3 regions of the Gilliamella sp. B2911 genome follow, and region 1 is predicted to be linked to each of the others. Evidence: riboswitches for the same ligand, from Rfam matches in the RefSeq annotation. Region 1 holds a riboswitch; each other region holds the start of a gene.
The links. Region 1 has a riboswitch for thiamine pyrophosphate ahead of thiM (hydroxyethylthiazole kinase). Riboswitches for the same ligand answer to the same signal wherever they lie in the genome.
Positions count from the first base shown of each region.

Region 2: linked by a shared signal. The riboswitch ahead of tenA (thiaminase II) and the one ahead of thiM (hydroxyethylthiazole kinase) in region 1 are both predicted to bind thiamine pyrophosphate.
Region 3: linked by a shared signal. The riboswitch ahead of thiB (thiamine ABC transporter substrate binding subunit) and the one ahead of thiM (hydroxyethylthiazole kinase) in region 1 are both predicted to bind thiamine pyrophosphate.

Region 1 covers NZ_JAFNNA010000002.1:305,810-310,105, forward strand. The annotation lists gene thiD (bifunctional hydroxymethylpyrimidine kinase/phosphomethylpyrimidine kinase) at 1-705, opposite strand, end outside; gene thiE (thiamine phosphate synthase) at 717-1,358, opposite strand; gene thiM (hydroxyethylthiazole kinase) at 1,358-2,143, opposite strand; TPP riboswitch at 2,196-2,297, opposite strand; gene trkA (Trk system potassium transporter TrkA) at 2,352-3,713, opposite strand; gene trpS (tryptophan--tRNA ligase) at 3,828-4,296, opposite strand, start outside.
Region 2 covers NZ_JAFNNA010000009.1:2,521-6,816, reverse strand. The annotation lists gene J3U27_RS08255 (SemiSWEET family transporter) at 162-425, shown strand; gene J3U27_RS08250 (hypothetical protein) at 828-1,061, shown strand; gene J3U27_RS08245 (DUF1161 domain-containing protein) at 1,197-1,601, shown strand; TPP riboswitch at 1,638-1,726, shown strand; gene tenA (thiaminase II) at 1,779-2,423, shown strand; gene asnA (aspartate--ammonia ligase) at 2,470-3,462, opposite strand; gene J3U27_RS08230 (hypothetical protein) at 3,705-4,118, opposite strand.
Region 3 covers NZ_JAFNNA010000012.1:83,499-87,794, reverse strand. The annotation lists gene thiP (thiamine/thiamine pyrophosphate ABC transporter permease) at 1-1,376, opposite strand, end outside; gene thiB (thiamine ABC transporter substrate binding subunit) at 1,391-2,389, opposite strand; TPP riboswitch at 2,430-2,538, opposite strand; gene argS (arginine--tRNA ligase) at 3,056-4,296, shown strand, end outside.

The sequences.
Region 1 (4,296 bases):
TTTTGCTTGTTTAACGGCTTCTTCTAACTCATATTTTGGTAGTAATGCTGAAATAGCTGCCGATAATGTGCAACCTGTACCATGAGTGTTTTTAGTTTGGATACGTGGTGATGCCATTCTGATGATCTTTGTTGGCGTGATTAGATAATCCGGACTTTCTTGACTTGGCAAATGTCCCCCTTTCATTAATACTGCCTGACAGCCTAATTTGAGTAGCTCATAACCCTGTTGTTGCATTTCATCTTCGTTTTGTGCCTCATGACAATCAAGTAATGCTGCTGCTTCTGGAAGGTTAGGGGTGATGATGGTGGCTAATGGTAATAGCAATTCTCGAATAGCGGTAATGGCATCATTTCTCAATAAAGGATGCCCCCCTTTGGCTATCATTACCGTATCAAGAACAATATTGGCAATAGGATTATTGCTTAATAGATGATTAACCGTGGTTACAATCTCTTTATTCATCAGCATACCGATTTTAACGCTATCAATATGGATATCTTGATAAAGTGTGTTAAATTGAGCCTTAACAAATTCGGGTGGCACTTGGTATATGCTATTAACACCTTGTGTACTTTGTGCGGTTAAAGCAGTAATGACTGACATCCCATAAGCGCCAAGCGCTGAAAAGGCCTTTAAATCGGCCTGAATACCTGCACCGCCACTAGGATCGCTACCAGCTATAGTTAATGAAACTGTTGTCATGGTTTAATTTCCTATCTTGCTTGTCTTATTTTTCTAATCAAATCAGATGTGGCCTTAGCAATATCTCCTTGCCCGCAAATTGCGGATACAACGGCAATACCTTCAATGCCAGTTTGAATCACTTCAGTTAAATTGTTTACACCGATACCACCGATCGCAACGGCAGGGCATTGTTTTGCTTTAACAAGTTCAGTCAATTGGGCGATGCCTATTGCTTTTGCTGCATCTTTTTTGGTGGGGGTTGGATAGATAGGGCCAATACCTAGATAATCGACTAGTTGCCAAGGAACGCGCTCAAGTTGCGAATAATTAGAGACTGAAAGCCCTATCCATTTATCTTCTCCAATTAATCGTCGTGCAACTTCGACAGGTAGATCGCTTTGTCCAACATGAACACCATCGGCATCGACAGCTAAAGCTATATCAATATGATCATTAATCAATAGTGGAACTTGAGTGTCGATTAATACTTCTTTTAAAGCTTGGGCGGCTTTATACCAATTTCTACCTGAATATTCTTGTTCTGAACGTAATTGAACGGCAGTAACACCATTTTCAACTGCAAACTTAGTGGTATTAACCATACCATTTATGCCATCACAAAGTACTGGATCAAGTACTAAATAGAGTGTTAAATCAAGTTGCTTCTTCATCAAAAATCCTTATTTGTGGTGAAAAGAGAAAGTTGGTCAATAATTGACATAGCAAAAGTACCTAGCCCTTGCTGTTTATTAGCAAGTTCACCCGCTTTTTTCATCATAAAGCAGGCTGAAGCAGTAGCCTTTAAATGATCTTCAGAACTTGCAATCAATGCTGCCACAATCGCAGATAATGAACAACCAGTACCAGTTACTTGTGTTAGCGCGATATCACCCCCAACAATGCTATAAACCTGCTCACCATCTGTGACATAATCGGTCTCACCTGTTATTGCAACAATGGTTTGATATTTCTTGGCTAATAGCATTGCCGCATCTAATGCAGAATCAGTAGAATCCAGCCCATCAGGCCCTTTTGATGATGATTGTTGACCACTTAATGCTAGAATTTCTGAAGCATTTCCTCGAATAACTGTCGGTTTAAATGTTAATAATTGCTTAGCAATTTCAGTACGATATTTCAATGCTGCTCCAACTGCGACAGGATCTAATACCCAAGGAGTTTGATTAGCTTTTGCGGCGGCTAGTAACATGCTTTTAGCGCTGTGACTATTGATCGTGCCAATATTAATTAACAAACCATTTGCAATGGCAACAAAGTCCTCAACTTCTTGCTCAGCTACCACCATCGCTGGTGAAGCCCCAATCGCCAAAAGAACGTTAGCGGTGTAATTTTGTACCACATCATTGGTAATACAATGGATTAAAGGTCGCTTCTGATGAACTTGCTCAATAAAAGGAATGGCATCTTGATTTGAAAATAATTTAATGACCGACATATTCTTTCCTTATCTAATAAATAATATTAAGGGAAGAATGTGTCAAAAGCGGTAATTAAGACAGAGACTTCCCTACGCTGGCATGATCCAGATCAGGTTCAACGGGTAAATTCTCAGTTTTTTGCTCTAACAAAAAACACCCCGAGTCTAAATAACAAATTTGGATAAAATTGAATCTATTATGAACTGAGTTTAAAAATTAAACAAGTTATTGTAATAATCTTTCTATATCACTAATGGCTCGTCTATCCGGTAAGAAAATTATTAAATGATCGCCATCTTCAATCATTAAATCCGTATTTACTATAATTACATCTTCACCACGAACCACGGCACCAATCGTAGCACCTGAAGGTAATTTTAAACTGTTAATATTTTTACCGACTAATTTTGAATTTTCCGCTTCACCACGAGCAACTACTTCGACAATTTCCGATTCACCTTGGCGTAATGAGACAACTTTAACTACACCCGTTTGCCTAACATGGCTTAGTAGTTCTGAAATAGTGGCATGTTGTGGTGAAATCGCGATATCAATAACACTATCGTTAATCAATTCTAAGTAGGCTTGTCGCTGGATAAGAACGATGACTTTTTTTGCCCCCATTCTTTTTGCCAGCATAGATGACATAATATTGGCTTCATCATCGCTAGTGACCGCCACAAACAGATCGGTTAACTCAACTTGCTCTTGTGATAATAATTCTTGGTCTGATGATTCTCCATGTAACACGGTGGTATTAACTAACTGCTCAGCTATTAATTCAGCTTTTTCTGCATTACGTTCAATCAACTTAACTTGATAATCATTCTCTAAACGTTTAGCTAAAGCAATGGCAACGCCACCGCCACCGCTAATAATAATACGTTTATAAGGTTTTTCTAGCCTTTGTAGTTCACTGGTTACTGCTTTAATATTGAGGGGAGGGGTAATAAAATAAACCATGTCTCCAGCTTCAATTAAAGTCGAACCTATTGGGCGAATAAAACGATTTTGACGATAAATAGCAACAACACGCGCTTCGACATGTGGTAAATGCTCTTTAAGTTCGGACAGTTCGCTCCCCACTAACGCACCACCGTAATAAGCGGTTACAGCAACCAAACATACACGATTATCATAAAACGAAGCAAACTGTAGAGCACCAGGATATTGAACTAATTGGCTAATATGATTTGTAATTAAGTTTTCAGGAGCAATAATATGATCGATGTTGATACAATCTTTATTGAAGAATGGGTATCTTTCATCGTTATATTCAGGAGCACGGATTCTAGCAACTTTTTGTGGAATATTAAACATCACATGCCCAATCTGACAAGCCATCATATTGACTTCATCAGAATTGGTAACGGCAACTAACATATCGGCTGATTCCGCGCCAGCACTCTCTAATACTTGTGGGTAAGAGGATTTACCGCAAATGACTTGTAAATCAAAACGCTCTTGCAAAGATTGCAATTTATCATGATCTTCATCAACGACAGTCACATCGTTCTGCTTTTCAGTTACTAGATATTCAGCAAGTGCACTACCAGTTTGGCCTGCACCAAGAATGATAATTTTCATAATAAACCTATTATAATCAAAAGGCCTCAAGCTAACTCATTATTAGAACAATAGAGCTCATATCAATTAAAGCCGTTTGATATTATTTAGTAATAATCGCAATCTTATTTTAGATTATACAAAACCGATTGCGTCATAAACCTTCTTCAACGTAGGCTCTGCTTTAGCGCGAGCTTTTTGTGCTCCTTCTTGCATAATTGAAAGAAGATAATTTTCATCATCTCGATATTGATGATATTTTGCTTGTAAACCGGTTAACATCTCGATAACTTGATTTGCCACCTCGGTTTTTAGATGACCATACATTTTGCCTTCAAACGCTTTTTCAAGTTCAGCAATCGGCTTACCTGTAATACCTGTCAAAATATCTAACAGATTTGAAACACCGGCTTTGTTTTTTGAATCATAACGTACAACAGGTGGTTCGTCTGAATCGGTCATTGCCCGTTTAATCTTCTTCTCGACATCTTTCGGATTCTCAAGTAAACCAATAACATTGTTACGATTCTCATCTGATTTAGACATCTTTTTGGTTGGATCTTGTAAAGACATCACACGAGCACCTACTTTAGAAATAAACGGC
Region 2 (4,296 bases), on a different contig from region 1:
TATTAAAAACCATATCCGATTACTTAAAATAGATTCACATAAAAAATCTTATCATTTTATTTACAAAATATTATCTGAAACCACGGTACACCAATATTTAACTCACTTGTTATATATGTTAGATTATTTGCTCCTTTCATATATAAGCAGGTAGGCTGATTTTGAATCTTTCTCCAAAAGCTTTTCACTATTTGGGTGTTATCGCAACACTTGCATCATTAGGAATGTACGTATCGTATATCCCACAAATTATCGACAATCTTCATGGATTTAAAGCTAATCCAACTCAACCTTTAGCGGCAGCAATTAACTGCTCATTATGGGTCTGTTATGGCTTATTACGACAAAAAAAGGATTGGCCAATTGCAATAGCTAATTTTCCAGGAGTATTATTTGGTTTAACCGCGTTTATTACTGCTTTATAAATTCTTGTTTTAACTCCCTTATATTTTCTTTATACAGCATAATATATGCTGTATTTTTTTATAATCACAATTTTTGTGAAATAGGCTAGATAATGGTTACTCAAAAATTGAGAAATCAGAGAAGATTAAAAATTAACCTTGCATATAACTTATTAATTATTATATTGTTATTGAGTTATCAACAGGTTTGTTAAATACTTATCAAATAATAAAGTGAATAATTTAATCAATTAATTTAATTTATCGATTTACTATTGTTATCTAATAGTGATTAGACTATAGTAAAAGTCAGCCTATTTTTTAGGCTGGATTCATCTTCAAAATCTATCAGAATGTTATTTATATAAAGATTAACTAAATTTGATGATTAACAAATGAGTTTTATAAAATAAGGAAATCACCATGGCTGATATTAATCTTTCCGATGATTTGATAAAAGATTTTATCTACTCAATGTACCGTAAAGAGGTATTATTAAATTTAAAAGGTGTGGTTTTGACTGAAGAAGATCGCAAACAACTCCACGCAAAAAGAGACTTTGTAAATCAATTATCTGAAGCCGAATTATCCGATATTCGCTCATGGGTTCTAGATAAATTAAAATTACTCGAAAACCAACACCAAGAGCAGAATTAACTAAAAAATCTATACTAAGCTAGCTTTTTCAAATCTATTGATAAAATTTATTTGCAGCGTTATTCAAAACGATATGGACAGTTTAAACAATCGTTTTATAATGCATCAGTTACTCGATAATCTTAAGGAAAGATCATGAAAAAGTTAGCAGTAGTTTTATTATTAGGTCTCCCAGTTATTGCATCTGCGTCCAATTGTGACGAAATTAGTGCAAATATCGCCGAAAAAATTAAAAATAACGGTGTTAATGAAAATAGCTTCCAATTAAAACTTGTTCCTCAAGGTGAACAAAATATTGAAGGTAAAATCGTTGGATCATGTGATCGAGGTAAACAAAGCATTGTTTATATTCGTACACCATCATCAAAATCAGTTAAAGATGAGCCTGAAACACCTGTTGAAATCACACCACAACCTGTCGAGAGCGACAGCCCTAGTAACGCTCCAGTTCAAACGCCAGCTTCGGCACCAGTAGAAAAAGTTCAAACTCCAGAGCCGACTTCTACCGAATCTCAGGAAACTGAACAAAAAGCAGAATAAAGAGAAATTTAAGTAACCATTTTATAAATTTTATAATTTGTTTAACCGGGGTGCTATAGGCTGAGATTATACCCGTTGAACCTGATTCGGTTAATACCGACGAAGGGAGTTTAAAACACGTCTATTATAGAAATCTGTTTAACTCCTTATAGCGAATTTGTCAAAAAAGGAGTCATTATGCCATCATTTAACTCACTGATTGAATCAAGCGAGTGGAAACACTATATTCAACATGATTTTGTTCAACAATTAGGAAAAGGCACATTAGACTTAACCTGTTTTCAATACTACCTGAAACAAGATTATCTTTTTTTAATCAACTTTTCCCGAGCTTGGGGACTTGCAGTATATAAAAGTCACGATATTGCTCAAATTCGGCAATCATTAGAGAGTTTAAAAACCATTGTTGAAGTTGAACTTGATCTGCATATTGAATATTGCAAAAAATGGCACATATCTGAATATGAACTAAGCACATTAAAGGAAGCCAAAGCCAATAGTGATTATACACGTTATGTGCTTGATATAGGATTACACGGCGATATATTAGATATACACATAGCGATGGCGCCCTGTTTAATTGGGTATGGCATGATTGCTAATTGGATTCAAGGTTGGAACGAAAACAACCCATATCGCTCTTGGATTGAGATGTATGCCAGTAAGGAGTTTCAACAAGCAGTACAAAAAGAAATTGCTTGGATAGAAGGACAATTACTTAATATTAGTGAAAACCGATTTAAACAATTAAGCCAAATATTTAAGCAAGCGACGCAACTGGAAATAAATTTTTGGCAAATGGCATTAGATAAAAGTGACTAGTAAACAGCATGTTTTACCAGTTTAGATAAAACATGCTGAGCATGAATTATAAAAGTTGTTGATAGTTTTGCTTGGTTACATCATCCCAAACACTTGCTTGGACTTGCCCAATATGATGTTGTTGTAAAAGCAACATAGTTAGTCGAGATTGTCCAATCCCGCCACCAATTGTCTGTAAAAAATCACCATTAGCTAATGCTTTATGCCAAGCATATTGCAGGCGATCTTCATTATTGGTTAATTTTAATTGACGCTTTAACGTCTCAGGATCGACGCGAATACCCATTGACGAAATTTCAAAACCACTATTTAAAACTGGATTCCAAACTAAAATATCACCATTTAATCCTTTAGAACCCATCTCATTATCGCTACTCCAATCATCATAATCAGGGGCGCGCACATCGTGTTTTTCTTTATTTGACAAATCACCGCCAATACCGATTAAAAATACTGCGCCTAACTCTTTAGTAATCGCGTTTTCGCGCTCTTTTGGTGACAAATTAGGATAACGTTTTAATAACTGCTCACTATCCATAAAAGTGATCGACTCTGGTAAAAAACAAGAAAGATGATATTTTTCTGAAACCACTTTTTCTGTAGCCTTAATGGCACTATAAATCTTCTCTACCGTCTGTTTTAAATAAGCAAGATTGCGATCTTCAGGACGAATCACTTTTTCCCAATCCCATTGATCGACATAAACAGAATGAATAGGGGAGAGCTTATCTTCATCAGGGCGAAGTGCTTTCATATTGGTATAAATACCTTCACCAACTGGAAAATTATGTTGGCTCAAGATTTTGCGTTTCCATTTAGCGAGTGAATGAACCACTTCAAATTGTGCATCAGGAATACTCTTAATATTAACCTGAACCGCCTTCTCAGTTCCAGATAAATTATCCTGAACACCATCACCAATTTGACTTAAAAGTGGGGCTTGAACTTCAATTAGTGATAAATTATTAGCTAATTGCTCAGCAAAAAATTGTTTAACAAAATTGATCCGTTGTTGCTGCTCTTTAAATGATATCGTCATGTCTCATCTCAAAAAGTGAATGGGTTAGTGACGATAAATTAAACTAGAAAACAGAAATATGCAAGTTAGAACATATACGGACTTTTTATAAAACGCTAAGCACTATAATCAAATTCACGGATTTCCGATGCGGGCAAGGACTGCATCACACATTAAACGTAAAAAATGAAATCAAATTACCCAATAATACAATATATTAGGTAATTATGCTTCATCATATAGGTAAAAGATAATTGAGTTAATTATTGATTAAAATAGGTGGAAACAATATGGGTTAAATTTGGCTTTTGCCATTTTGCGATGAACACAAAATTAGGTACTATAAATGGATACCTTTTGTTTCCAGCCATAGTAAATTCAAATTTGCTGGTAATCCAGCCTTTCTTGAACTTGAAATTTGAAATTGACGTCATTGGTATTCGAATAACATCATTCGTTAAATCTGCACCGAGAGTTAAGCCAATTAAAATAATTTCATCGGAATTAAAATAAATAAGGTAGTGTTTAATATCAAAAGCGGCTGCGCCCTGAAAAAGTGCAAATCTCCAAAGTTTTGGGTGGATAGAACCATAAATTATTGATGAGCTATTAAAATCGGGTAATTCAAGTTTTTCAAATAAGGCTTTTATTTTTTCTAGTTTTAACCCATCATTCATGTTAATACTCCCTTGCGTTGAAAATTTACTCTTAATTAACACATTGTTTTTATTAAAAATCGAAGATTGTAAGAAGTTGAGGGGATTGATTATAAAACGAACAAAAACTAATTAAAATAGAAATGTAGTAAAAGATCATAACTATCATTTAGAAAAAATTCAGACTTACGAATGGATG
Region 3 (4,296 bases), on a different contig from region 1:
AAACTCATCAACATAAGGCTTTTTAACCCCTTAAAATCGACCAAATAAAAATGCGTTATACCATTGATATTAAGGGTTTGGGTTAATTGCCAATAGCGTGCAGTAATATCATACATCGGCGTAGCTAAATTTTTAAGGATGAAAGGTAGCGCCATTAACCCATTACAAACCATAATTAATAAGCAGATAAAAACAGTGTGATGACTATAACCAAATAACAATAAAAACAATCCCGATGCTAATACCATGTTTGGTATGGCTAATATCAGTGAGGCAACCAGCATAAGCCGATTACTTAATTGACGTTGTTGGTTAATCAATAGTCGGCAATTGGTCCATAGCAAAAGTAACCCAAGTAACATCGCTATCATAGCGGAACCTATAGCAATAAGGATTGAATAGAGTAAGGCTTGTTGCAACATCGATGTGAGTAATGAGATTTGGAAAAAATAGAAACCTTGAAAAAGTATGGTAATCATCGGAGACAGGATAAATAATCCCCCTATTACGATAATGATCATGCTAATCATTTTTAGCCAATTGGTTATCGGTAATTGATAGTTGGACTGACTAAATTTAACACTCAGCTTTCTATCATTTCTATTTATTTTCTGCATCAAGCTGATAAAAACAATACAGCAAACCAACTGCACGCAAGATAGCAATGCGGCTTGTAATAGATCAAAGTCTCGCACCGCTTGATAAATAGCCACTTCCAACGTGGTGTATTTTGGACCACCACCCAATGCAAGCACTATGGCAAAACTCGAAAAACAGAGCATAAAAATAAGTGCTGCCATAGGTAATATTTGTCTACGAAGTAACGGCCATTCAAGTAATTTAAAATAGGTAAATGTTGAAAAATTAAGTTGTGCCGCTAACTGTCTTTGTTCTATAGCAACACTGTTTAATGTTTTGTAAAAGAGCACACAAGCATAAGGAAAATTCAAAAAAACATGAGCCAACAAAATACCTTGCAAGCCATAAATAGGAAATGAAAATGGGATATGCAGTACTTGGCAAATGTAAGCCAGTAAACCTTGTTGCCCATATACCGACAACAACCCTGTCACAACCACTAAAGCGGGTAAAATAAAGGTAATTGGCATTATTTTTATCAGTAACTTTTTACCTTTAAAATCAATAAAGGAGAGCGCCTTAGCCATTAATATTGCTGATGCCAGCGAAAGTATTGTCGATAACAAAGCTTGATAAAAAGTGATCCAAACAATATGAAGTACATAACTATCAAGATAAATCGTCAAATTTCCTGACTCCAAGGCAAATCGCCAAATAGCAATAAGTGCCGAGCTTAAAATGATGAGTATTAAGCTCGCAGCACTTATTCCGGGTAATAACGATTTAAATTTTAACATTGACGATACGGGATCTATTGACTAATTGCCGATTGCCATTCTCGAATCCAAGCTTTTTGATGTTTTTCAATCTCTGCTGGCTCAAATTCTAACGATTTATTGACCGAATTAATTTGCGCAAAGGCATTAGGTAGATCCGTTTTGATAATCGGATACATCACATTTTTCTCAGCAAATTGGTGTTGGACTTCAGGTGTCAGCAAATAACGTAAAAATTGGCGCGCTAGGTCAATTTCTTGACTGTATTTAATAATTCCGGCGACTTCAACTTGACGATAGTGTCCTTCATCAAAAATAGCTGCTTCGTAGTGATGCTCGTTTTCATTAATGATATGTGCCACTGGCGATGTACTGTAACTAAGTACAAAATCCGCTTCGCCTTTTAAAAACATACCATAAGCTTCGCTCCAACCTTTGGTGACCGTCACCGTGTTTTTAGCGATTTGTTGCCAAGCTTCTGCTGCTTTATCACCATAAACTTTTTTTACCCAAAATAGTAAACCAAGTCCTGGTGTACTGGTTCTTGGATCTTGGTAGATGATTTTCCAACCGGCTTTATTTTCAACCAGTTCATGTAAAGAATGAGGTGGATTTTTGACTTTGTTATTATTGTAGATAAAAGCAAAATAACCAAAATCATAAGGCATAAAACTATCATCCCACCAATTGGTGTTGAGATTGTCGGGTTTAGCGATTTGATGAGGAATAAGAATATTCGCTTGTTTGGCTTGCTCTAATAGGTTGTTATCTAACCCTAAAATAACATCCGCATTCGTTTTATCGCCTTCAAGGCGAATACGATTTAAAACTGACACACCATCACCTAATGTCACAACCTCAAGTTGGCAATTGCACTGGGCTTCAAACCCTTTTTTGATTGCCTCACCGGGTCCCCATTGTGACATAAATGAATTATAGCTATAAACCGTCAAAGTGGGCATTTCTGCATTGGCTAATGGGCTAAAAAGTGAAAATAGAAAAATAACAGGTAGTAAAAAGTTTTTACAAAACATTTTGCCTCCAAAAAAATAGGTAAAAGACAAAAGGTTTGAGCAGATATAATAACTCAAATCCCTCCGCTGGCATTATCCAGTTCAGGTTCGACGAGTTATGTCAGTCAATCTGACACTCTCAGCCCACTAGGGCACCCCGTTGAGAACGACATTAGTTTAGAGGGTGAAGGTATAATTGTAAATAGTTACCCTCAACGGTTGCCTACAAACTTATCTACGATTTTGGAAAAGAGTAACTGCCCTTGATCAATCTGATAGCTTGATAAAATTCCCGCTTAGCCCCATTTGTAATCAGAAAATCGATTTCTTGCTTATTTAAGGAGTGAGTGAGTTTTGCATATTCATTCTAAAGGATATTTTCACCATGATTATCATAGTATTTTGTCAATTGTGAATCTGAGTTCTTGCAGATGGTCTTGAGCAAACACCAACGTTGAAAAGAGCAAAAGGATATTGATAATCAGGTAGTTAAATAAATTTCGGCACCTGTTTTCTCTTTATTTTTTTATCTATTTTATAATTAAGTTAATAAATTACATCTAAATAAAAAAATTTTTGTTTATAAAAGAATCAGCTATTTACTTGTCCTTAACTAATCCCACAGTGACAATTTATCAATTTATCAGTATTATATTGGGCATTTTATTTTAATCGATTAGGTTCAGTGTGAATATTCAACAACTATTAACACAACGTGTTTCTCAAGCAATGATTATGGCGGGTGCTGATAAAAACTGCGACGCTTTAATCAAGCAATCAGCTAAAGCCCAATTTGGTGACTACCAAGCAAATGGTATCATGTCTACCGCTAAAAAATTGGGAATGCCACCACGAGCATTAGCTGAAAAAGTTTTACAACATCTTGATATTGATGATATTGCCGATAAAATCGAGATCGCCGGTCCTGGTTTTATTAATATCTTTTTAAAAGATCGTTGGATTGCTGAACAAAACGAAGTCGCGCTAAATAGTGATAAACTGAATATTACTTTACCAGCCAAACCACAAACTATTGTGGTTGATTACTCTGCACCAAACGTAGCAAAAGAGATGCACGTCGGCCATTTACGCTCAACTATTATTGGTGATGCTAGTGTCCGAGTATTAAGCTTTCTTGGTCATAATGTTATCCGTGCCAACCATGTTGGTGATTGGGGAACCCAATTTGGGATGTTAATCGCCTATCTTGAAAAAATGGAAAACGAACATGCCAATGACATGGAACTTTCAGATTTAGAATCGTTCTATCGCGCAGCGAAAAAACATTACGACGAAGACGAAGCCTTTGCCGAAAAAGCCCGTAATTATGTCGTAAAACTTCAAGGTGGTGACCAATATTGCCGTGAAATGTGGCGAAAACTGGTGGATATCACCATGACACAAAACATTGCCACATATAAACGCCTTAATGTCACCTTATCGGTTGAAGATACAATGGGCGAAAGCATCTATAACAGTATGCTACCAGGCATTGTTGCCGATCTAAAACAGAAAAAATTAGCGGTTGAAAGTGACGGTGCCATCGTCGTATTTCTAGATGAATATAAAAATAAAGAAGGCGAACCAATGGGCGTTATTATCCAAAAACGTGATGGTGGCTATCTTTATGCAACAACCGACATTGCCTGTGTAAAATATCGTTACGAAACACTTCATGCTGAACGTATTTTATATTATACCGATTCACGTCAACACCAACATCTAGAACAAGTTTGGGATATCGTACATAAAGCGAAATATGTACCAGAATCCTTAAAACTTGAACACCACATGTTTGGAATGATGTTAGGTAAAGACGGCAAGCCGTTTAAAACTCGTTCAGGTGATACCGTAAAATTAAACGACCTGCTTGACGAAGCAACAGAGCGTGCAGAAGCACTCATTAAAAGTAAAAATCCCGATCTTTC